Regions from separate parts of the Staphylococcus sp. HMSC068C09 genome, predicted to be linked through region 4. Evidence: riboswitches for the same ligand, from Rfam matches in the RefSeq annotation. Region 4 holds a riboswitch; each other region holds the start of a gene.

Evidence for each region. A riboswitch is a leader RNA that binds a small molecule or an ion and turns the genes downstream of it on or off. The one in region 4 is predicted to bind S-adenosylmethionine.
Region 1: it holds a riboswitch for S-adenosylmethionine, as region 4 does, so the genes downstream of both, HMPREF2930_RS04170 (homoserine O-acetyltransferase MetX) here and metK (methionine adenosyltransferase) in region 4, are expected to answer to the same signal.
Region 2: it holds a riboswitch for S-adenosylmethionine, as region 4 does, so the genes downstream of both, HMPREF2930_RS09740 (MetQ/NlpA family ABC transporter substrate-binding protein) here and metK (methionine adenosyltransferase) in region 4, are expected to answer to the same signal.
Region 3: it holds a riboswitch for S-adenosylmethionine, as region 4 does, so the genes downstream of both, HMPREF2930_RS05420 (methionine ABC transporter ATP-binding protein) here and metK (methionine adenosyltransferase) in region 4, are expected to answer to the same signal.

Annotation. Positions count from the first base shown of each region.
Region 1 covers NZ_KV813755.1:11,501-17,735, forward strand. The annotation lists gene rplI (50S ribosomal protein L9) at 1-347, opposite strand, end outside; gene HMPREF2930_RS04160 (DHH family phosphoesterase) at 344-2,311, opposite strand; gene HMPREF2930_RS04165 (YybS family protein) at 2,339-3,250, opposite strand; gene HMPREF2930_RS04170 (homoserine O-acetyltransferase MetX) at 3,340-4,308, opposite strand; SAM riboswitch class I at 4,380-4,480, opposite strand; gene HMPREF2930_RS04175 (AzlD domain-containing protein) at 4,566-4,895, opposite strand; gene HMPREF2930_RS04180 (AzlC family ABC transporter permease) at 4,892-5,587, opposite strand; gene serS (serine--tRNA ligase) at 5,875-6,235, opposite strand, start outside.
Region 2 covers NZ_KV813778.1:44,489-50,723, forward strand. The annotation lists gene HMPREF2930_RS09725 (putative glycoside hydrolase) at 1-1,238, shown strand, start outside; gene HMPREF2930_RS09730 (LPXTG cell wall anchor domain-containing protein) at 1,395-2,018, opposite strand; gene HMPREF2930_RS09735 (hypothetical protein) at 2,185-2,610, opposite strand; SAM riboswitch class I at 2,757-2,863, shown strand; gene HMPREF2930_RS09740 (MetQ/NlpA family ABC transporter substrate-binding protein) at 2,972-3,787, shown strand; gene HMPREF2930_RS09745 (aspartate aminotransferase family protein) at 3,990-5,327, shown strand; gene HMPREF2930_RS09750 (APC family permease) at 5,456-6,235, opposite strand, start outside.
Region 3 covers NZ_KV813756.1:130,022-136,256, reverse strand. The annotation lists gene sufC (Fe-S cluster assembly ATPase SufC) at 1-207, opposite strand, end outside; gene HMPREF2930_RS05440 (polyprenyl-phosphate transporter PopT) at 531-1,388, shown strand; gene HMPREF2930_RS05435 (CsbD family protein) at 1,452-1,637, opposite strand; gene HMPREF2930_RS11545 (hypothetical protein) at 1,813-1,977, shown strand; partial or broken gene HMPREF2930_RS05430 (MetQ/NlpA family ABC transporter substrate-binding protein) at 2,068-2,882, opposite strand; gene HMPREF2930_RS05425 (methionine ABC transporter permease) at 2,903-3,598, opposite strand; gene HMPREF2930_RS05420 (methionine ABC transporter ATP-binding protein) at 3,591-4,616, opposite strand; SAM riboswitch class I at 4,701-4,805, opposite strand; gene HMPREF2930_RS05415 (thioredoxin family protein) at 4,860-5,159, opposite strand; gene HMPREF2930_RS05410 (toprim domain-containing protein) at 5,152-5,538, opposite strand; gene gcvH (glycine cleavage system protein GcvH) at 5,675-6,055, opposite strand; gene HMPREF2930_RS05400 (arsenate reductase family protein) at 6,148-6,235, opposite strand, start outside.
Region 4 covers NZ_KV813741.1:2,807-9,041, reverse strand. The annotation lists gene pckA (phosphoenolpyruvate carboxykinase (ATP)) at 1-1,353, opposite strand, end outside; SAM riboswitch class I at 1,511-1,623, shown strand; gene metK (methionine adenosyltransferase) at 1,738-2,934, shown strand; gene HMPREF2930_RS01915 (NERD domain-containing protein) at 3,033-3,944, shown strand; gene HMPREF2930_RS01910 (aldo/keto reductase) at 4,059-4,895, shown strand; gene HMPREF2930_RS01905 (fluoride efflux transporter FluC) at 4,953-5,306, opposite strand; gene crcB (fluoride efflux transporter CrcB) at 5,303-5,668, opposite strand; gene HMPREF2930_RS01895 (hypothetical protein) at 5,708-6,016, opposite strand.

The DNA of each region.
Region 1 (6,235 bases), on a different contig from region 4:
TCCATTTTACGTTTATCAATTTTAATATCGTGTTGATTTTTTAATGCGTCAGCAATTTGTTTTGTACTAATAGAACCAAACAATTTACCGCCTTCACCAGTTTTAGCACTTACTTCAACTTCGATATCTTCTAATTTTGCTTTTAATGCTTTAGCATCATCGATTTCTTGTTGTCTATCCGCTTCAGCACGTCTATTTTGTTGTTCTAATTGTTTTAAATTACCTGGTGTTGCTTCAACAGCATATTTATTTTTTAATAAAAAGTTATTTGCGTAACCTACTGGCACGTCTTTAACTTCACCTTTTTTACCTTTACCTTTAACATCTTGTGTAAATATTACTTTCATGTATCTTCACTCCTACTCATTTGTTCAGTAATTGCTTGTTGTAATTGCTCGATTGCTTCTTCTATAGTGACACCTTTTATTTGCGTTGCAGCATTTGTTAAGTGACCTCCGCCACCTAAGGCTTCCATTGTTAATTGAACATTAATACCGCCTAATGAACGTGCTGAAATACCAATAAGATTATCTTCACGTTTCGCTACAACGTAAGAAGCTTCAATGCCTTCTAAACTTAACAATTCATCCGCAGCTTGTGCAACTGTTACAGGATGATAGATTTTATCATTAGAACCGTGAGCAATCGCGACACCGTGATCTTGAACTTCAACTGTACGTATCAATTCAGAACGATTAATATACGTATCAACATCATCTTTAAGGAATTGTTGCGTTAAGATTGTATCGGCACCATGCGCACGTAAATAACTTGCCGCATCAAACGTTCTTGAACCTGTTCGTAATGTAAAATTACGTGTATCAACAATAATACCTGCATACATAATTGTAGATTCTAAACGTGATAAACGTTGTTCTGTTGGCTGATATTCTAATAACTCTGTGACAAGTTCTGCAGTTGAACTTGCATAAGGTTCCATATAAACGAGTAATGGATTTGAAATAAAGCTTTCTCCACGTCTATGATGATCAATGACTACTTTACGATTCGCTTTATTTAAAATATTTTCATCTAATACCATTTCAGGTTTATGTGTGTCTACCACAACAACCGTTGTTTTTGACGTCATCATATCCCAAGCCTCATCAGATGTCACAAATCGTTCTTTCAATTCAGGTTTTTTATCAATTTCTTCCATCACACGACTTAATGTTGGATCGATATCTTCTTCATTAAGTACCACATATGCTTCTAAATTATTCATTGACGCAAATCGAGATACTCCAATAGCTGCGCCAACCGCATCTAAGTCGGGACGTTTATGTCCCATAATAATCACTTTGTCGCCTTCAGTTAAGATATCTTTCAATGCGTGAGAGATAACACGTGCTCTAACACGTGTTCGTTTTTCCATCGGGTCAGTCTTACCTCCGTAAAAGCGGACATTACCATTCATGTTTTTAATTGCAACTTGGTCTCCTCCACGACCTAAGGCTAAATCAAGTCCTGATTGAGATAATTCACCAAGTTCAATTAAATCTTCGGTACCTTCACCAACACCAATACTTAATGTCAATTGTGCACGATAGCCTACACTTTTTTCACGTAACTGACTTAGAATATCAAAATTAGAATCTTCTATTTCTGCTAAGATTTTTTGGTTTAAATACGCTACGAATTGATCTGAACTATAACGTTTAAAATAAATGTTATATTCAGTTGCCCATCGACTAATAATACGTGTCACCATTGAGTTGATTTCAGAACGTTGTGTGTCATTCATATTTTGTGTAATTTCATCGTAGTTATCTAAAAACAACGTTGCAATGATAGGCTTTGATTCTTCATATAATTCATTTGTATGTACTTCTTCTGTAATATCGAAGAAATATAAACAACGTTCTTCTTCAGAATAACGCACATGATAATGGTACTGACCATGTTCGATTTCTATTTCTTGTATTCTTTCAAGTTGCTTAAGAATATTCGGAAAAACTTCATTGACTGGTTCTGAGATGACATTCGTTTCTAGATGTTCAGACATATATTGGTTGATCCATTCGATGTGATCGTCAGCATCAATCACAACTAAACCAATTGGCATGCGTTTAATTGCTTTATTACTTCCTGCTGAAATATGACCACTCAGATTATCCACATAATGATCCATTTTTGATAATGCTTGTTTAATCAATACCGCACTAATGACGATCATAATGATTAAAGCAATCGCCGTAAACGTTGCAATTAAAGGTTTAAATATAAACCCTACAATAACAATTGCAATTGCCGTAAGCACCATCAAAATGTAAGGAATAAGCAATGCTTTTTTAGTGGATTGACGGTTCATTCTTCCACCTCTATTCACTTTTTAAAGTCATTTTTTAATCATTCGTTTTAAGTTAATTCCTAAATCAAGTACGCCAAGTAATGATACGATATGCGTAAAGGGTGAAATCACTGTCCCCACGACCATTAATAATATAGATACCGCATCAGGTAATCGTTTGGCCTTTCCAAAGAAATGAATCAAACTCAATCCTTGGATATACATTAATAATGATAACACAACTTCGAAATTCAATACGATACTTTGGAATATACTTGGTTTCATCGCAAACATCACACATACTAGCACAATCATGTAAATCCATAATAATGTGCGATTCATCTGCCAAGCAAATAAAGGTCTAAAAATAGGTGTTGCTACTTTGAATTTGCGTAAAATTGGAAATGTAATGATGATATTAATTAAAACTAAAAGAAAGACCATAATAATGATGTAACTTGGAAGTTGAACAGCCATTTGACGAAATCCTTCTTCTAAGATGATCTTATAATCTGATTCAACGCCTGAATTTACAATCGCATTGTTCATTGCGTCTTTTGCTGGTTTAATCAATACTTCGGTATTTGGAATCTTTTTGAACGCTTGTAATAACATAAATGCAATTAACGTCACAATACTTATATACATTGTTGTAATATATAAGATGCGTTCTTTAGATGTACGTTCTTTTAATAATTGGCCAATTACAAAACTTAGTAATAAAACTAGAATCATGGCACTTAATACAAAGGTATTCCCTAATAAGGTCGTGATGACTACAGTGAGTAAAGCTCCAATTCCAAATGTAGCAATTGATTTATGCCACATGATAATCCCTGGAATGGTAGCGAATAAACATAGAATCAGACCAATTATTGGCAATACATACGTAACTAAAGCAACTGCTACAAGCACGATAGTTCCTATAATTATTGCTTTAGGATGTACTTTTGAAAACACATTCGCCACTCCTATACTTTTTTGACTATAACGTCTATTTTAACCTCTATATTCAAATTAAACAAATGTGTTAACTGTTCTCTTATCTATTATTTTCGTTTGAATTTCGAAACTTTTAAAAAGTGATACAAGTTAGGTGCCCAGTCATTAAAATTAAGTAAAAAACCATCATGGCCTACGTTGTCTGGAACAAAAAAGTGACGATGATATTTAAAACGTTCTCCTACTGCTCTAACTTGATCATCTGGATATAACAAGTCATCTGTAAAGCCCATAGTTAGTACTTTTGTATTTAAAGATTGGAAGACCTCATCCACATCATCGCGCTGACGATCAAGATGATGACTATCTAAGACATTCAACATCGTTAAGTAACACGATAAATCGTAGGATTCTTTAAACTTATTGCCTTGATAACGTTGATAATTGACTACTTCATCTGGTGTGAAACGCGCGTCATAACTTTTTGAAGAACGATATGTTAAGAATCCAAGTTGTCTTGCAATACTAAGTCCCTCTTTACCTCCAATATGAATCGCTTCACGTGCAATTTCATTGAAAGCACGACTGTATGAAGAGGTTTTATCTGTAGCTGCTAAGATGACTGCCTTATCTACTTCGAATTGATGATTATATAATAATTCCATCACTTGCATGCCACCTAAACTGCCACCAATTAAAATATCGATTTTAGTAAATCCAAGGGCCTTTATTCCCAATTCAATTGCCTTAACTATATCTCTTAATGTTATTGTTTTAGGAAAATGAGCATCGTTTAATGGGGAGCTTGAACCAAAAGGACTTCCAATAACATTAAAAGTAAGAAACTGATAATCATAGATTGGCATATAACCACCATCAATGATTTCACGCCACCATCCAGGATGTTCATCTGTACCATAAGTTAAATGATTACCAGTCAGAGCATGACAAACCACAACAAGCGGTTGTCCCGAATAACCTACGTGCTCATAACGCAATTTTAGATTCTCAATTGTTTCACCTGATTCTGTTGTAAAAGCACCTAAATGTAATGTATCTACTGTATAATTTGTCATGCTATGCCTCCTTAGAATAAAAAAATCGCTTCTACTCTTAATTTTAAAAGTGTGAAGCGATAATACTTTAGTACTTATCATTCGAGTATCTCGTTGGTTGTAGCACCGTACAATGATTTGTCGGTTGCTGAAGCTTCATAGGGCCAATTCCCTCTACTTCTCAAAATAAGAGTATCTATATATTGATTGCATTGTTTAATTTAAATTTATTTTAATACAATTGTCTGGTTAACTTCAATGCGCAGTAAATAAATGGATTAAAAGAACCATCGTATACCTGCAATGAATATAATACCTACAATAATAGTAATGGTTAGACTACGCGTCACAACTGCGATAATGACTGTAGGAATGGTTGCTACAATGAATGGAATATTTAATTCAAAGCCCTGCATGCCTTTATGTTGAACGATAAAACTATCAATAACTAGCGCAGTGAATAATGAAATCGGAATAAATGACAGCCATTTGATGACTGTTTCTGACAGTTGAATACGTGAAATCATTAAAAAGGGTACGACACGTACAATTAATGTCACTAATCCACATAAAACGATGAGTAAAAGCATATGTCCAGTTATCGTCATCGATCCATCACCACCCCAAGTGTTGCAGCACAAATTGATGTAACAAGAATGGCCACATAAGAGGGCATCAACCAACTTAAAATGAACATCATTACAATAACGAACGCAATTAATACGATATATATACTTATTTTGGAACGTGTAATCGTTTCAAATTGAGCCATAGCCAAGAAAATAAACATAGCTGTAATCGCAAAGTCTAATCCTAACATTTCAGGATGAGAGATGTATTTCCCAAAGACTGCTCCTAACACACAAGCGATTGCCCAAAATGAATAAGCAGTAATATTTAATCCATGTAACCATCGGTCATTAATTGTTTCCCCTTTTAAGTGTGGCGTTATAGCAACCCCAAAGGTCTCGTCAGTAAGAAGAGAAGACAAAGCTAAACGATTCCATATACCATAATCTTTATAATTAGGTGATAATGTCATAGACAATAAAAAGAAGCGGGAATTCACAATTAACGTTGTTAACACGATTGCTGATATAGGTGTACCAGTAATAACTAAAGCACAAATAATAAATTGTGCTGCGCCTGCATAAACCAATAAACATAACAGAAGAATTTCTAGAACACTAAAATCCTGAGAAGCTGCCACAATGCCAAATGATAGTCCTATACCGATGTATCCTAGTAGTGTTGGAATACATTCTTTGACTCCTTGTTGAAATGTTACATGTGACGTCATGTTAGCTCCCCCATTATATATGTATTTTCAAATTGACTATATATTTTAATTAAATTCAGTCTAATATAATCTAATAGACGCTTCAATATCTTTAGACGTCCGTTTGAGTGAGGTTAGAGAGAAGGGCGTTTAGAAATATTGATACTTCAACGTTTTAAAAATATCAGAAATTTTCGATATTTTTGAATTTACCTTTCTCAGGGCAGTCTTATTTTAATATAAAAATAAATAAAGCGATAGAGGACTACGTCACTCTATCACTTTATGAGTTGAATTCTATTGAATGATTAGTTGACTGGACGAATTTCTGTTTTGCCGCCCATAAATGGTACAAGTGCTTCTGGAATTGTAATTGAACCATCTTCGTTTTGGTAGTTTTCTACGATAGCTGCAAATGTACGACCTACTGCAAGTCCACTACCATTTAATGTGTGTACTAATTCTGGTTTAGAAGAAGCATCACGTTTGAAACGAATGTTAGCACGACGAGCTTGGAAATCAGTACAGTTTGAGCAAGAACTAATTTCTTTGTAGTCATTGTAACTTGGTAACCATACTTCTAAGTCATATGTTTTACTTGCGCTGAAACCAATATCTCCAGTACATAAGATCACGCGACGATATGGTAATTTTAATTCTTCTAAAATT
Region 2 (6,235 bases), on a different contig from region 4:
ATGGAAATCAGAAAAATGAGCAATCTAGTAATAAAAGTGGTAATAGTCAAAGTGATGCATTGAAAAAGAATAATGATAAAAATACAAATGAAAATAAAGTAGAGTATCCTAAAGATGGTGTTAAAGGGATTTATGTAACAAGTAATTCTACACAGGGTGCTAAAATGGATGAGTTAGTTAAATTCATCAAAGATTCTAATTTAAATACCATGGTTATCGATGTGAAAGATGATACAGGTAACATTACTATGAAATTAAATACAGGCAATAAACAAGTGGATAAAAATACGCTTGATATTGTAGATGGTAAAAAATTATTAAAAAAACTACATGATAATAATATTTATCCAATTGCACGTATTGTGACATTTAAAGATACAAAATTAGCAAATGAACACCCTGAATGGACATTCAAAAATAGTGATGGTTCTGTTTGGACAAATGGTAAAGGGGATAGCTTTGTTAATCCATTTATGAAGGAAGTATGGAAGTATGATATTGATGTTGCAAAAGCAGCTGCAAAAGCAGGCTTCCAAGATATTCAATTTGACTATGTACGCTTCCCAGAAGGATTTGAAAATCAAGCAGATAGCTTAACTTATAATAAAGGTGAATATAAAAATAGTCAGATGAGTTCAGGCGATCAACGTGTGGATACAATTACTAAATTCTTAGAATACGCAAATAAAGAATTAAAACCAATGGGAGTTAATGTGTCAGCTGATGTATTTGGTTATTCTGCATTAGTTGAAAATGCACCTGGTATTGGTCAAAGCTTCCCTAAAATTTCTAAAAATGTAGATGCCATTTCATCAATGATTTATCCATCTCATTGGAGTAATGGAGATTTCGGTTTACAAGCACCAGATACTGAGCCATATAAAACAGTTAATCGCTATATTCAAAAAGAAAATAGTTTATTAGATACATTAGGTAAAGATAAGCCTATTTCAAGACCATGGATTCAAGACTTTACCGCTTCATATTTAGGGGCTGGTAATTATATTGATTATGATGCAAAAGCGATATCTGAAGAAGTTCAAGCTTTAAAAGATAACGGTGTGAATGAGTTCTTATTATGGAATGCAGGTAATGATTATACAGAAGGTGTTAATTATAATCCAAAAAAAGGCAATGCTAAAGAACAAGACCCTGAAGGTGTAGAACAAACTAAAAACAAAGATGATCAACATTCTGATAGTCAAGATAATGAACAAGCGGATAATAAAAATAAATAATATAGAGACAGTTTCTTGTATATTAATTTAGTATGGAAATGATTTATCTTGTAGAACTATTTAAACGAAATCATGATTAAACAAAAGGAGTGAGTCAGAATTCATTTTGAATTTGTTGACTCACTCCTTTTTTATTTATTAAAAATGTTTAGTAGATCAATAAGAATGACTATGATGTTTTCGTTTAAGTAATAATGAAGTTCCCATAACTAATAGAAGTGAGGCTAAAAGTTGAGTTGAGTGTTGTTGTGTATCGTCTCCAGTACTTGGGAGTGTTTTAACAGAAGATTGTGATGTTTGAGTATTTTTAAGTGACTTAGAGGATGGCACCTCAGAAGAAGCAACTGTTCCTACATAATAACGATTGAGTTCACGTGCACAATCAACAGAATTAACTTGTTTATCATTAGAAGAGGAAGGTGTTTTAGCAGCTTTAGCGATACCTGATTCTGCATGAATACGTGTATCTTGAAGTTGATTAAAGTCACTATATGTACCATTTTTGTACTCAACTTCGCCATTTTTATAAACTTTATACATTCCACTGCCTTCATTTAATCTATTATGACTTATAATTTCAAAGTATGCGCCTTTGTCAACAGTACGACCAAGTCGTTGTAGATTTGGATTACCTCCACTATTAGATAATGCATCTGTAGCAATTTGTTTAGCGTTTTCTTTAGTCACTAAGTCAGCAGTATGTGCTTCTACAGATTGAGTCGTTGTAAGTAGCATTGTACTTGTTAAAAGTGTAGATGCGATGAAAGATACTTTCTTCATAATGAAAACCCCATTTCATTCATGATCAATTACAACTAGAGTGTAGCATTTGAATAGATCAGAAACAGGGTTTTAAAAAAAATCATAATAAATCTTTAACTTAACTTAAAGAATAAATGTTTTGTAAACATTAAATCAATATTTATCACATAATTTATATAAGGTATTAATATTTCTTTTTAGAAAAATATGAAATGGAACAAGCCATTAAAATCATAAAAATAATATGAGCAATCATCCATAAACCGTATTCTGTCCAGTTAAAGTGAAAGAATGAACGCTTTGCCATAGCGATGAGTGACGGATAAAGAGAGGCAAAAACAATCATTAATAAGACATAACTTAGTTTATATAATGGTTTAAAGACATGATAAATAAGTAAGAAAATAAAATATATTAACCATCCTATAAAAATATGAATGGCTAGTTCTAATAATAATGGCATTTTGCTTGGGTCAATTAAGAAATCAATATTAATTAACAATAAAGTAAGATGAGTCGATTGAACTAAGACATCCATTATAGCCATTGTAATTAATAAGATGATACTTATAACTAAAGCACTAAGACAATGATAAAAATAATAGATCATAATTTCCCTCCTTCTTATATACATAGTATAAGAATATTCCCTGAAATATTTGGTTTAACACTTTTTGAATTTTTAGAATATTAAAAAAACATATTGACCAACGTTTAAATCAATGATAAGTTATTAATAATTCAATAATCTATTAACTCTTATCAAGAGTGGTGGAGGGATGTGCCCTACGAAACCCAGCAACCGTCATGGTATGACATGGTGCTAATTCACATAAAGTTAATCATACTTTAGAAGATGAGAGAAAGTGTATCGATGCTTTCTCTTAATAGTAGAAAGTATTTTTTTATGTCTTTACATATCTAGTAAGAGTAAATGAGAGTTGAAAATTTATAAAAAGGTGTCAATACATATGAAAAAATTAATAGGTATGATCAGTATTGTATTAGTAATTATTACGCTAACGGCTTGTGGAAATCAGAAAGAAGATAATAAAAAAATTACCGTAGCAGCGTCGCCAGCACCTCATGGTGATGTGTTGAAAAAAGCTAAAGAAGAAATGAAGAAAAAAGGATATGATTTAGAAGTCAAAGAAGTTAATGATTATAAGGTGCCTAATAAATTATTAGATAAAGGCGATGTTGATGCGAACTTCTTCCAACACGTTCCATACTTGAATGCTGAAAAGAAAAGTCATGGTTATAAAATTGAAGAATTAGGTAAAGTGTTTACAACGCCTATGGGTGTATATAGTAAAAAATATAAAAATTTAAAAGACATTCCAGATGGATCGACGATTTACGTTTCTAATAATCCTGCAGAAGAAGGACGTTTTCTATCTTTCTTTGTTAATGAAGGATTAATTAAATTAAAAAAAGGCGTTAAAATTGAAAATGCAAAATTTGAAGATATTGCTGAAAATAAAAAACACTTGAAATTTAACCATCAACAAGGGGCAGAGTTTTTACCAAAAACATATGAGAATGGTGAAGGAGCTGCAGTAATTATAAATTCAAACTATGCGCTTGATAATGGTTTAAAACCGTCTAAAGATGCTATTGTTATGGAAGGTAAATCATCACCATTTGCGAATACGATTGCCGTGCAAGAAGGTCATAAAAATGATGAAAAATTCCAAACATTATTAAAAGTTATGCAATCTAAAGAAATCAAAGCCTATATTAAAAAAGAATATGGCGATGATGTTATTCCATACGAAAACAAATAAGTCATAAAAGGTCTCTATTAGAGGCCTTTTATGATTTATATTTATCATTGTTTAAAAGATAGAAACAATATATTTTAATTTTTCTGAAAATATTTACAAATCTGACAATTATTAGTAAGATATTGATTATTATCACAAGAATTGAAGTCAATAAAGAAAGTTAGATATAAGTTGTTGATACTTTGGGAGAGGATGAGTCAATTTGAGTAAAGCAGAGGATATGATAAAAGAAGAGAGCAAGTATTTTGCTACTTCAGGACGTATAAAATATTATCCATTAGTGATTGATCATGGATATGGAGCAACTTTAGTAGATATAGATGGAAAAGAATACATCGATTTGTTAGCTAGTGCAAGCTCACAAAATGTGGGTCATGCACCACAACAGGTAGCAGAGGCGATTAAAAAGCAAGTAGATAAATTTATTCATTATACCCCCGCATATATGTATCACGAGCCTTTAGTGAAACTGTCTAAAAAGTTATGCGATATTGCGCCAGGTGATTATGAAAAACGTGTCACATTTGGTTTGAGTGGTTCGGATGCGAATGATGGTATTATCAAATTTGCACGTGCTTATACGGGACGACCCTATATTATCAGCTTTACAAATGCTTATCATGGCTCTACATTTGGAGCGTTATCAATGTCGGCTATCAGTTTAAATATGCGTAAACATTATGGCCCTTTATTAAATGGTTTTTATCATATTCCATTTCCAGATAAATACAGAGGGATGTTTGAACAATCTAAATCAAACACTGTTGAAGAATATTTAGCGCCATTGAAAGAGATGTTTGCTAAATATGTTCCAGCTGAGGAAGTAGCTTGTATTGTGTTAGAAACGATTCAAGGAGATGGTGGACTATTAGAACCAGTAGAAGGCTATTTTGAAGCACTTGAAGCGTTATGTCGAGAATACGGTATTTTAATTGCTGTTGATGATATCCAACAAGGATTAGGTCGTACAGGTTCTTGGAGCTCTGTGGACCACTTTAACTTTACACCAGACCTCATTACATTTGGTAAATCATTAGCAGGTGGATTACCAATGTCAGCGATTGTGGGTCGAAAAGAAATTATTGAAAGTCTTGAAGCACCAGCACATCTATTTACGACAGGGGCAAATCCAGTAAGTTGTGAAGCGGCTCTTGCTACGATTGAAATGATAGAAAACGACGACTTACTAACAGCTAGTTCTGAAAAAGGAAACTACGTGCGTCAACGTATGAATCAATGGGTAGATCAATACGATTACGTAGGAGATGTGCGCGGTATTGGGTTATCTATTGGAATTGATATTGTTAAAGACAAACAGTCAAAAGAAAGAGCTGCTGAAGAAGCATTGAAAATTTGTAATTACTGTTTTGAACATGGTGTAGTGATTATTGCAGTTGCTGGGAACGTCTTACGTTTTCAACCGCCACTCGTTATTACTTATGAACAGTTAGATAAAGCGTTAGATATTATTGAAGAAGCGCTTCAAGCACTACAAGATGGTAATTTAAATCAATATAGTATAGAAGGACAAGGTTGGTAAAATATATTAAAAGAGCAAGAAAAGACATTAAGTGAATGTCTTTTCTTGCTCTTTTTCAGTATACTCCCCTTAAAAAACAATTGAATGTTTCTTAAGGGGATATGAGAAATATAAGTTAGTTCATTATCTTAATCTTTTGGTACGACATAATCATCTTCATCATTCTTTTTAGAATGTTTAATACCATAGAGTACATAAATAACAATACCAACTAAGAACCAGATTAATGTATAAAGTTTAGCTTCAAAACTTAATCCCCAGAATACAAGCAAGACTAATAAAAAGGTAATGACAGGTAATACAGGGAAGAATGGCACTTTAAATGCTGGAACTGGTAAATCTTTGCCTTCACGTTTTCTTAAACTATACATTGCAATAGATACAAACATAAATGCAATTAATGTACCTGCTGAAATTAATTGAGCTAAGAAAGCAAATGGGAACATTGAACCAATTAAAACACCGATAACAGTGAGAATAACAAGCGCTCTATTAGGTAAATGTTTATCATTTAATTTGGCTAACCAAGAAGGTAATAATCCGTCACGACCAAATGAATAAAGTAAACGTGAACCAGCTAACATCATACCGATTAATGCTGTAAACATACCGATGACTGAAATAGCTTGAACTACTGCTGCTACTACACCATGTCCACTTTGACGAAGTGCCCAACCTACAGGTTCAGCATTCCCAGCATATTTTGAATAATGGAACATACCAACTAATACTAAAGCTACAGCTACGAATAAAACAATCGCAATGATTAATGAACCTAAAATACCACGAGGCATCGTTTTTTGCGGATTAATAGCTTCAGCTGAGTTGGCAGCAATTGAATCAAATCCTATGTATGCCAAGAAAATCATTGATACACCCGCATAAATACCTTGCCATCCACCAAAATC
Region 3 (6,235 bases), on a different contig from region 4:
ATTTACGCCATCAAGTAATACTTCACCTTGAGTAACTTCATAACTTGGGTGACCCATAATTGCAGAAGATAATGTTGATTTACCTGTACCATTAGGTCCCATGATTGCGTGAACTTCACCAGTATTAATTGTTAAATTAACACCTTTTAAAATTTCTTTATCTTCAATAGACACATGTAAGTCTTTAATTTCCAATGTTGATGACATTTATATTCCCTCCATAAAATATAAAGTTTTCTTAACTAGTTTATAGTAATTTTAATTTATAGTCAAAAAGACTTCTAACACTTTAATACACTTAATTATAACGTAAATAGTCCCCAATATAAACTTATTAAAATGACAAAAAAGATTATATTTTCGTCAAAATTGTTTCGAAATGACTTCAATTTTCAAGTGCGACTGATAATCAAAAGGCATCTGTTCTCAATAGGCATCTATATATTAACGATGATTGACTACTTAATATTTCAATGTAAGTTAAAAATTTGGTAGTATTCGTATTAACTCAATAAAGAAAGGAGACCTTTATGACATTCAAATGGAAAAATATTTTAAAAGGATTTGCGATGGGAACTTCAGATTTAGTTCCAGGAATTAGTGGAGGTACCATTGCTTTACTTTTAGGAATATATGATGGTTTTATTTCATCCATTAGTGGATTGTTTTCTAAACGATTTTGGCCAAGTCTAAAATTTTTACTTCCTATATTAATAGGAATGATTTTAGCGATTGGTGTACTTAGTAATTTAATTCATTACCTACTCGATCATCATCATGTAATAACGATGTTCTTTTTTACTGGTTTAATTATAGGCATTGTCCCTTACTTATTAAAAACTTCAGATTTTAAAAAAACATTTACAACTAAACACTATGGATTATTAATTTTAGGAATCATAGTTATAGTGGCATTAACGTTATTAAATCCTAGCACACAGCAATCAAGTTTAACACTTCAATTATCTTTTAGTCTTATTATTAAATATTTTATAGCAGGTGTTTGTGCTTCTAGTGCAATGCTACTTCCAGGTATCTCTGGCTCATTTATGCTACTTGTATTCGGTGCATATGGAACAATAATGTTAGCTATTGCTAATTTAGCTAAATTTAACTTTACCGGTCTGCCTATATTAATAGTAGTTGGTTTAGGTATTTTATGTGGATTTCTATTTTCAAGCCGTATTATAAAATACTTTTTAACCCACCACTTTATTGGAACATTTGCCTTAATTACTGGTTTTGTTATTGGTTCAATTTATGCTGTATTCCCAGGAATTCCTAAATCACCAGTAGAATGGATTGTTTCGATTATTTCTTTAGTAATAGGATATATAGTAAGTTATTCATTAGGACTGATTACGTCTAACAATGATACTCAGACATAATATTCTAAAATAAACAAAAAACGCATGTGTTTAACACATGCGTTCTCTTCTAGTTAAAACGACTTATTTATCGCCTTTTAATTTATCAATAACATCATTTGCTTTATCTTTAACGTTATCAACCACTTCTTTAGCTTTACCTGAAGCTTTGTCGCCTTGACCTTCTTTTTCTAAATCTTTATTATCAGTTGCATTACCAACTGTTTCCTTAATATTACCTTTAGCTTGTTCAAATTTATCTTCTGCCATTTTAAATTCCTCCTTGTTAAACATTTCATTCTTAAATGATTTTTGTAATATTAACATACCCAATACATATCATGTATAAACATAAATTCTGTTATTTTTTTATATTTTCTGTCTAATTAAAATAATTGTTATAATAACATTGTTCAATTTACTTATCCAATTGGAGATGATAACTATGACATTTGTTAATTTTACTGCTATGACAGAAAAAGGTTTAAATAAAAAAGTCAATGCATTCTTAGAAGAACATCCATATATAGAAATTGTTAAATTTGAATATGCGATGGGTCAAGGTGGTATCGGCGTTGGAATACTATATCAAGACGATTCAAGTTTATAATATAAATGACTGCAATAAATGTATTGATATAAAATAAAAAAACGGTTCACATATTTGTTTGTGAACCGTTTTTTACTGCATTATTATTCATTATTTTGCAGGTACAACTGCACCTTTGTATTTTTCATTGATGAAATCACGAATGTCTTTAGATTGTAATACTTCAACTAAAGCTTTAATTTTTTCATCATCTTTATGATCTTTACGAACTGCAATTAGGTTTGCATAAGGGTTATTATTAGGTTTTTCAACTACAATTGAATCTTTTTGTGGACTTAAGCCTTGATCAATAGCATAGTTTGAATTAATAATAGCTGCATCTACATCTTGATTTTGATAGATTTTTGGAAGATATTCAGCTGATTGTTTGTTATTGAATTTAATATCTTTTTGTTTTCAGTAATATCTTCAAATTTAGCGTCTTCAATTTTTACGCCTTTTTTAATTTTAATTAAGCCTTCATCAACGAAGAATTTTAAGAAACGACCTTGTTCAGCTGGGTTATTTGAAACATAAACTGTCGCACCTTTAGGAAGGTCTTTTAAACTTTTGTATTTTTTAGAATAAACAGCCATTGGTTCTAAATGAACTTTACCTGCATCTTCAATTTTGTATCCTTTTTCTTTACTTTCAGTTTTTAAATAAGGAACGTGTTGGAAGTAGTTAGCATCAAGCTCACCTTTATCTAACAACTTATTAGGTGTAGTGTAATCATTGATTGTTTTAATTTCTAAATTATAACCTTTTTTCTCAAGAAGTGGTTTTGCTTTTTCTAAGATTTCAGCATGTGGTGCTGGTGAGGCACCTACAACGATTTTTTTATCTTTTTCGTCTCCGCCTTTACCACAAGCAGCTAATACAACTGTCAGTGTAAGTACTAATACTAAACTTAAAAGTTTTTTCATTTAATCTGTCCTCTTTTCTATTATCGTTTATCAATTTTATTTGTAAGCCAATCCCCGATGAATTGGATTATAAATACAATAATTAAAATAAATACGGTTGACACTAGAATGACGTCGTTTTGGTTACGTGTAAAACCAGTTAAGTAAGCTAAGTTACCTAAACCACCTGCACCAATAACGCCTGCAATAGCAGTTGAACCAACTAAAGCGATAGCAGTTACTGTAATACCTGAAACAAGTGCTGGCATTGCTTCTGGAAGCAATACTTTTCGAACGACTGTCCAAGTATTCGCACCCATAGACCATGCTGCTTCAATAACGCCTTTATCGATTTCTTTAAATGCGATTTCAACTAATCTTGCGTAGAACGGTGCAGCGCCAATGATTAATGCTGGAAGTGCTCCCGTCGGTCCACTAATTGTACCTAATAATACACTTGTGAACGGAATTAATAACAAAATTAAAATAATAAATGGAATCGCACGGAACAAGTTAACTATAAATGAAACTACCGTATAGAAAATTTTAGCTCCAGGTGCATCACTTTTAGCTGATAAGAAAAGCAGCACACCTAAGATTAAGCCAAAGATAAAAGCAAAAATGGTTGACACTACAGTCATATAAAGTGTTTCATATATTGCTTGCCAAACTTCAGGCCATTGCACGTTAGGCATAGTAATCATTTCATGGAAGATATCACCATATGATTTATCCATGTTTAATCACCTCCACATTTACGTGTTGTTTATGTAACTCAGTTACAAATGTATTAAATCCATCTTCACTAATATGTGGAATATGTACAATTAAAAATCCAATTGAACCTGTACGTGTATTTTTAATATTTGCTTCCAAAATATTTAATTCAATATTCTGCATTCGCGTAATATCAGATACAACAGGTTGTGTGGTATTATTACCGTTGAAATTCAATCTTACAATATAAGCGTCTTTGTTCAATGGTTCTAGATGTTTAATTGAATCTTCAAAATCGTCGTCTAAATCGTCTTTCACGAATCGTTTTGTCACCTCATGTTGAGGATTTTCAAATACTTCATCAACATTACCTTGCTCAATAACACGCCCATTTTCCATCACTGCAACTTCATCACATATGCGTCTAATCACTTGCATTTCATGTGTAATAATCACAATCGTTAGATTTCTTTCTTCTTTTATTTTTAATAGTAAATCTAAAATTTCATCCGTTGTTTGTGGATCTAGCGCACTTGTAGCCTCGTCACATAATAAGACATTCGGATCATTCGCTAATGCACGAGCAATCCCAACTCTTTGTTTTTGACCACCTGATAATTCTGAAGGATAAGCTTTTTCACGACCTTTTAAACCGACCAACTCTACAAGTTCTAAAGCTCTTTGTTTTGCTTCTGCACGAGATACTCCAGCTATTTCTAGTGGGAACATAATATTACTAATGACAGTACGTGACCATAACAAATTAAAATGTTGGAAAATCATACTTACTTTTTGTCGTTTTTTTCTCAAATCTGACTTAGAAAGTTTGTTAATATTGTCTCCATCTATAATGATATCCCCTGAAGTCGGTTCTTCTAGATTATTAAACATTCGAATTAACGTACTTTTACCAGCACCAGAAAACCCAATCACTCCAAAAATTGAGCCTGATTCTATATTCAAGTCAACGTGATCTACTGCTAGTACATCTTTGTTCTTTGTGTGATAGCGTTTAACAACTTGATTTAACTCAATCACGTTAAATGCCTCCCTTAAATTCCTTATGTAATTAAAAAATGCTTTCCCATCTAGAGAGATGAGAAAGCATTTAAAATTATCTTTCTCTCATCTTCTAAAGTCTTAAACTTTATGTGAATTGGCACCATTTCCATTATAGACGGTTGCCGGGCTTCGTAGGGCACATCCCTCCACCTCTCTCGATAAGAGTTTTCGCACTATTTAATTAATTTATATCCTATCACTGTACTAATAATTCGTCAATCATTTTTTTAACTTTTCTAACAAATATGGCACGGATTGAAATGCATAGATTCTATCTACCTCTTTATCCTTATCCATAATTAACAGTACAGGTACAGACATAATTTTATATTCTTCACTAAAATACTTATGGAAATTTAAATCAATTTTTTTAAGTGGTAATTGTTCGATATCATTTGCAATATCTAGCATGCGCTCTGAAATCTTACATGTTCCACACATAGGAGTATATCCAAATATTAAATGTTTATCTTTATCAAAGTGTTCTTTGATGTCTTCGATTTTAATAGAATTATTCATTCACAAGTACTAACCTTTCAGAACTTAAATTAGGTATAAGTTTTTTCTCTTTTTTTACGTTAAATCCGTATTTACTCAATACATGAGCAAGATAATTTTTGGGACAACGTGCGACTTCACAATATGTTTTATCTACATAGATATGTTCACTTTCACTTAAATAACGTTTAAACCACTTTCTAATTTTTTCGCCCTCATCATCTGAATCGGCAAGAATATAGACCTGTTTTCCATATAACGTTTCTATCATATCGTCTAGTTTGTCGATACTCATTGTACCATGTGTACAAATAATATTTACAGGTTCAGCAATGACTTGTTGCACTTTCTTCTTATCAGATTTACCTTCAACAATGATAACTTTATTTAAAATTGCCATGTTCATCCACCTTCTAAGTCGATATTAAACAATCATTTACTTTTTCACGTTATTGATGAATATAAACACAATTTACAGATAATTAATATAATTATATAAAAAACTCCTAGATTTAATATCAAGGAGTTTTAAAAAATTATTCGCCAATCATTTCAGAGTATTGTTCAGCTGATAGTAATTCATCTAATTGACTTTCGTCACTTAATTCAACTTTTACCATCCATGCTTTTTCATAAGGTGATTCATTAACAAATTCTGGACTATCTTCTAATTCGTCATTTGTTTCAACAATTTTACCAGAGACAGGTGCATACAATTCAGATACTGTCTTTACTGATTCAACACTACCAAATGTATCCCCTTCATTAATTTCATCATCGACATCTGGTAATTCGACAAATACGATGTCTCCTAATTCACCTTGCGCGTATTCAGTAATACCAATTGTTGCCGTATTTCCTTCAACTTTAACCCATTCATGTTCCTTAGAATATTTGAATTCGCTCGGTACTGCCACGAAAATCCCCTCCTAAAAATAATTACAATTTAATGATGCCATACCGTAAGTTTTCATTCAACTATTAATATTAAAAGTTGTGATTATACTTTCTATAACCATACATCTTTATATTGTTCCTCATTAAAACCTAATGTAACTTTTTCACCTGAAACCGCTAGCGGACGTTTTACCAACATT
Region 4 (6,235 bases):
ATCTACCATATAACGTGTATAATGTAAGCTGATACGACGTCCAACACCATATTTTCCACCAGTCCATCCTGTATTTACTAGATATACATCAACATCATGGTCATCAATTAACTTACCAAGTAAATTCGCATATTTAGTAGGATGCAAAGGTAAAAATGGAGCGCCAAAGCATGTTGAAAATGATGGTTCAGGTTCTGTCACGCCACGTTCTGTGCCAGCTAATTTTGACGTAAAACCACTTAAGAAATGATACATTGCCTGAGATTTAGATAATTTAGAAATAGGTGGAAGTACACCAAATGCATCTGCAGTTAAGAAGATAATTGTATTAGGGTGTGCAGCTTTAGAAGGTAATACGATATTATCGATATGATGAATTGGATAAGCAGCACGTGTGTTTTCTGTGTTCGTATTATCATCAAAATCAACATGGCCACGTTCATTAACAATTGTATTTTCAAGAATAGTACCATATTGAATGGCATTATAAATTTGAGGTTCTTTTTCTTTAGATAAGTGGATAGCTTTTGCATAGCAACCACCTTCAATGTTAAAAATACCATTTTTATTCCAGCCATGTTCATCATCGCCAATTAATTTGCGAGTTGGCGTCGCTGATAATGTTGTTTTTCCTGTACCAGATAATCCAAAGAATAGAGCAACATCACCTTTTTCTCCAACATTGGCAGAACAATGCATACTCATAATATCTTGCATAGGTAATAAGTAGTTCATCACTGAAAAGATACCTTTTTTCATTTCTCCAGCGTATTCAGTACCACCAATTAAAATCACTTTATGTTTAAATGAAACAATAATAAATGTTTCAGAATGAGTACCGTCAACATCTGGATTGGCTTTAAAATGAGGGGCAGAAACGATAGTGAAATTTGGCTTAATATGACTTGCTTCCTCAATAGATTCAGGTCGGATAAACATGTTTTGTGCAAATAAATTATGCCATGCAAGCTCATTGATAATTTTTAATTTTAATTGTGAGTCTTTATCACTTCCGGCATAACCGTTAAAAACGTATAATTCATCTTTTTGATCTAAATAATCTAATACTTTGTTGTATAATTTTAAAAACACGTCTTCATCTATAGGTTGATTAATGTCTCCCCAATCAATATTGTCTCGATATGAAGGTTCGTTAACGATAAATTTATCTTTTGGTGAACGACCAGTATATTTACCTGTACTCATATTAATTGCGCCAAGTTCAGTAAGTTCACCTTCATTATTATTTAAAATCTTGTAATAAAGCTGAGTAGTAGAAAGTTGAAATAAAGTCGTTTCCTTCTCTAATAAGTGTTTGATTTTAGGTGTTTCACTGTATGTATCTATTGACATACAACATCCCTCCAAATATCTATTCATTTATATGTGTAAGCCCTTACATTAAAAAGTATAACATAATAATTTAATTATTCCATTGTAAATAAAAGAACATTTAAAAATCAAAATTGACAATTTTAAAGTATTTATGTAGTATAGGTCTTAACGGATTCTCTTATCCTGAGTGGTGGAGGGACATGGACCCAATGAAACCCAGCAACCTCTTTTTTTAAAAGAAAGGTGCCAAACCGTTTGCAGACGCAATATTTGTCTGAACGATAAGAGCGAATGGACGTTTAAGAGCCTTCTCTCTATCTAGATAGTTGAGAAGGCTCTTTTATTTTAAGCTCATTGTCAAAAGAGAATTTTCGTAAATATAGTTAAAAAAAGGAGCAAATCATGACTTATAATAAACGTTTATTTACATCAGAGTCAGTGACAGAAGGGCATCCAGATAAAATCGCCGATCAAGTATCTGATGCGATTTTAGATGAAATTTTAAAAGATGATCCTAATGCACGTGTCGCTTGTGAAACAACAGTAACAACAGGTATGGCTTTAATTTCTGGTGAAATTTCAACGTCTACATATGTAGATATTCCTAAAGTAGTACGAGAAACAATCAAAAATATTGGTTATACAAGAGCTAAATATGGTTACGATTATCAAACAATGGCTGTTTTAACAGCTATTGATGAACAATCACCTGATATTGCCCAAGGTGTAGATAAAGCACTTGAGTATCGCAATGATATATCTGAAGAAGAAATTGAAGCAACAGGTGCCGGAGACCAAGGATTAATGTTTGGTTATGCAACAAATGAAACCGAAACATATATGCCGCTTCCAATCTTTTTATCACATCAACTAGCGAAACGCTTATCAGATGTGCGTAAAGACGGTACCTTAGGTTATTTACGTCCAGATGGTAAAGTTCAAGTAACAGTAGAATACGATGAAAATGATAAACCTAAACGTATTGACACGATTGTGGTATCTTCTCAACATGCTGAAGACATTGAATTAGAACAAATCCAAAAAGATATTAAAGAGCATGTCATTTATCCGACTGTGCCTGAAGGTTTAATTGATGATGAAACTAAATTCTTTATTAATCCAACTGGTCGATTTGTTATTGGGGGTCCTCAAGGAGATGCTGGTTTAACTGGAAGAAAAATTATTGTAGATACATATGGTGGTTATGCTCGTCATGGAGGTGGCTGTTTCAGTGGTAAAGATCCTACAAAAGTAGATCGCTCTGCGGCATATGCAGCGAGATATGTTGCAAAAAATATTGTAGCAGCTGGATTAGCTGAGCAATGTGAAGTGCAATTAGCTTATGCAATTGGTGTAGCAGAACCTGTATCTATTGCTATTGATACATTTAAAACAGGTAAAGTTTCTGAAGGACAATTAGTTGAAGCGGTAAGAAAACATTTTGATTTAAGACCAGCAGGTATCATTAAAATGCTTGACTTAAAACATCCTATTTACAAACAAACAGCTGCATACGGACATTTTGGTCGTACTGATGTATTGTTACCATGGGAAAAATTAGATAAAGTGAATGTCCTAAAAGATGCCGTTCAAAAATAACATAGGATATATAGCAGTTAATTAGGTTAAACCTCGAAATTATCGTCTATTTCTATTATAATAGATAGATATTGACAGTTTAAAAGGAGCGTTATCTAATGAATTCATTTGGACCGGTTGAGATTGGTTTAATTGCAGCGATAATCATAGCGATTATATGTTTTATTCTATTTTTAGTTGCTTTGAAAAGTAAAAATAATATGAAACACAAAGCGAATGAAGAGTACAATCTCAAGGAGCAACAACTCAAATCTTCACATGAGGAAGCACTTGAAAAAGAACGTATTGAAAATAAAAAACAAGTAACGAAACAAAAAGAAGAATTTGAAGTTACAGTTAATGGAAAAGAACGTGAAATTGATGCTTTGAAATTATTTTCTAAAAATAAAAGTGAATACGTGACTGATATGAGACTCATTGGTATTAGAGACCGTTTAGTTAAAGAAAAACGTATTAGACGTGAAGATATGCATATAATGGCTAATATTTTTTTACCAAGTAATGAGTTTAATAATATTCAACGTATTAGCCATCTTGTGCTTACTAGAACTGGTTTATATATCATTGATTCACAATTATTAAAAGGTCATGTTTATAATGGAATTAGTGGCGCACAATTTCAAGAATTACCAATGCTGAAGCAAGTATTTGATACACTTGATTTAAATACACAAGCGCCTCAAACGTTAGTTCTTGATCAACATGAAGATAATCATTCGAAACTATCATTTATTAATTATTCTGATCAACTTTCTGCAATTGAGAAGTTGGCTACAGATTTACAAACAGAATTAGGACTTAAATATACGCCAACATCAATTTTATATTTTAATCCTAAACATGATAAAGACGTAACGATTTCAAACTATGCACAAAGTTCAAGTGTTAAGGTTTTAGTTGGTCCTGAACAACTTGACGAATTCTTTAACAAATTTGTATTCCATGGACGTATTCAATATAATGTCGATGAATTACAAAATATTATGGATAAAATTGAATCATTTAACTAAGAGAGGCTACCATCAAAATTTTAAATTTTGATGGTACTTTTTTATTATAAGCGATGTTCATAAATATACTTTTAGGGTATATACAGAATAGTTATTTTTAAAGGAGGAAGTAAGATGGACTATATTGAATTCTATAATGGAAATCAAATGCCAATGTTAGGACTTGGAACATTTCGAGTAGAAAATGACGATACTTGTAAAGAAGCAGTTAAACATGCTATTGAATCTGGGTATCGTAGCATAGATACTGCTAAAGTATATGGAAATGAAGAACAAGTAGGCCAAGGTATCAAAGAAGGATTAGAATCAACAGGTTTAAATAGAGAAGATATTTTCGTAACATCAAAATTATTTTTCGAAGATTTCGGACGTAAAAATGTGGCTCAAGCCTACGAAACTAGTATCCAAAAACTTGGGTTAGATTATTTAGATTTATACTTAGTACATTGGCCAGGGACAAATGAAGCCATAATGATTGATACATGGAAAGGTATGGAAGATTTATATAAAGATAATAAAGTTAAAAACATTGGAGTTAGTAATTTTAATCCAGATCATTTTGAAGCATTATTAGCACAAGTGTCAATTAAACCAGTCATTAACCAAGTAGAATTTCATCCATACTTTACTCAAGAAAAACTTAGAAAATATTTAGAAGCTCAAAATATTTATATGGAATCTTGGTCACCATTTATGAATGCTCAAATTTTAAACGATGAAACGTTAAATGAAATTGGTAAAGAAGTTAATAAATCAGCAGCACAAGTTATTATTAAATGGAATATGCAACATAACGTCGTCGTTATTCCCAAATCAGTTACATCAAGCAGAATTGAAGAAAATATAGATGTATTTGATTTTGAATTATCAGCAGAGCAAATGAAACGAATTGATGATTTAAATAAAGATCAACGTATAGGACCTGATCCAGATACATTTGAAGGTCAATAAATTTAATTAAAAAAGAGTGAACTTGTAGGTTAATTGACTACACAGTTCACTCTTTTGTTATATTATAAAACCAATCCAACAAGCAATAAATCCTATAACAAATTGCAATAGAGAATACATCATAAATTTAAAAAGTTTAAAAGACGGTGTTAGACATTGCGCAAGCTCATAAGACATGGTTGAAAATGTCGTTAAACCTCCTAAAAATCCAGTAATAAAAAACATATGTATCCAGTTTAAGTGAATAGAGAGGCCAGTTGTTAAACCAATGAGAAAACTTCCAATCCAGTTGACGATTAAAGTAGCAATAGGTATTGAAGTAGACCATTTGGATTTAGTGACATCAGTTAGCCATGCTCTAACGACAGCGCCTAAACCACCGCCAATCATAATTAAAAGAGCTTGTATCAAGATGTAAGACCTCCTAATGTCATACCTATCCAGCACAAGATAACACCAAAGCAATAACTTATAAATGCATAAACCAAAGCTAAGATAATATGATGGCTGTAAAGTAATGTGACTAACTCAAATTGAAATGTTGAAAATGTTGTTAAAGCGCCTAAAAAACCAGTTGTAATACCTTTTTTAATTTTAGGGTGATCTTTAAATAACTTAATCATTACTACAGATAGATAACCCATAAGAAAAGCACCTGACAGGTTAGCTATCAATGTGCCAATTGGAAAGGTGTTACTTTGATTCATAAAGGAAAACAAAAATCTTAATAAAGCGCCCAACATACCACCTATAAACACGGTTATATATTGCATAACATACTCACCTTTATATATCATTTTATGCGTATTTGATTATGAAAAAATGCCAAACGTTGTAATAGAAGCAAAAATATGGAACAAAATTACTACCAATATGAGATAAGGTAATATGTTAGAAGCGGTCTTAATCCAATCTTTATTTTTATAATTTAAATGTTTAATTGCTTTATCAGAAAATATAATTGAAGCCATAAGGATGACAACATTTACAATACTACATGCAATTAATAAATTTTTTATTGATTTAAATTGAATGCTTAATAAAGGATTAAATGTATTAAAATAAAAGCTAATAATTAAAAGAATAACTGATATATAAAAATATTTTTTTGATTTAGACATAATATACCTCCGATTTATACCATTAAATAATATTACCACATTTAATTTCATTTTAATAGTACCTATATCATAAGGTTTTAATTTTCAGAAAATTCAAAGCAAAACATTCGCATACACAAAAAAAGCATGATATAAATAACTTAACGAAATAGTAAAACATCCTGTACATAAAAAAATAATCATACGTATGGTGTCTTTTCGTAAAGCAAGCTATATTCG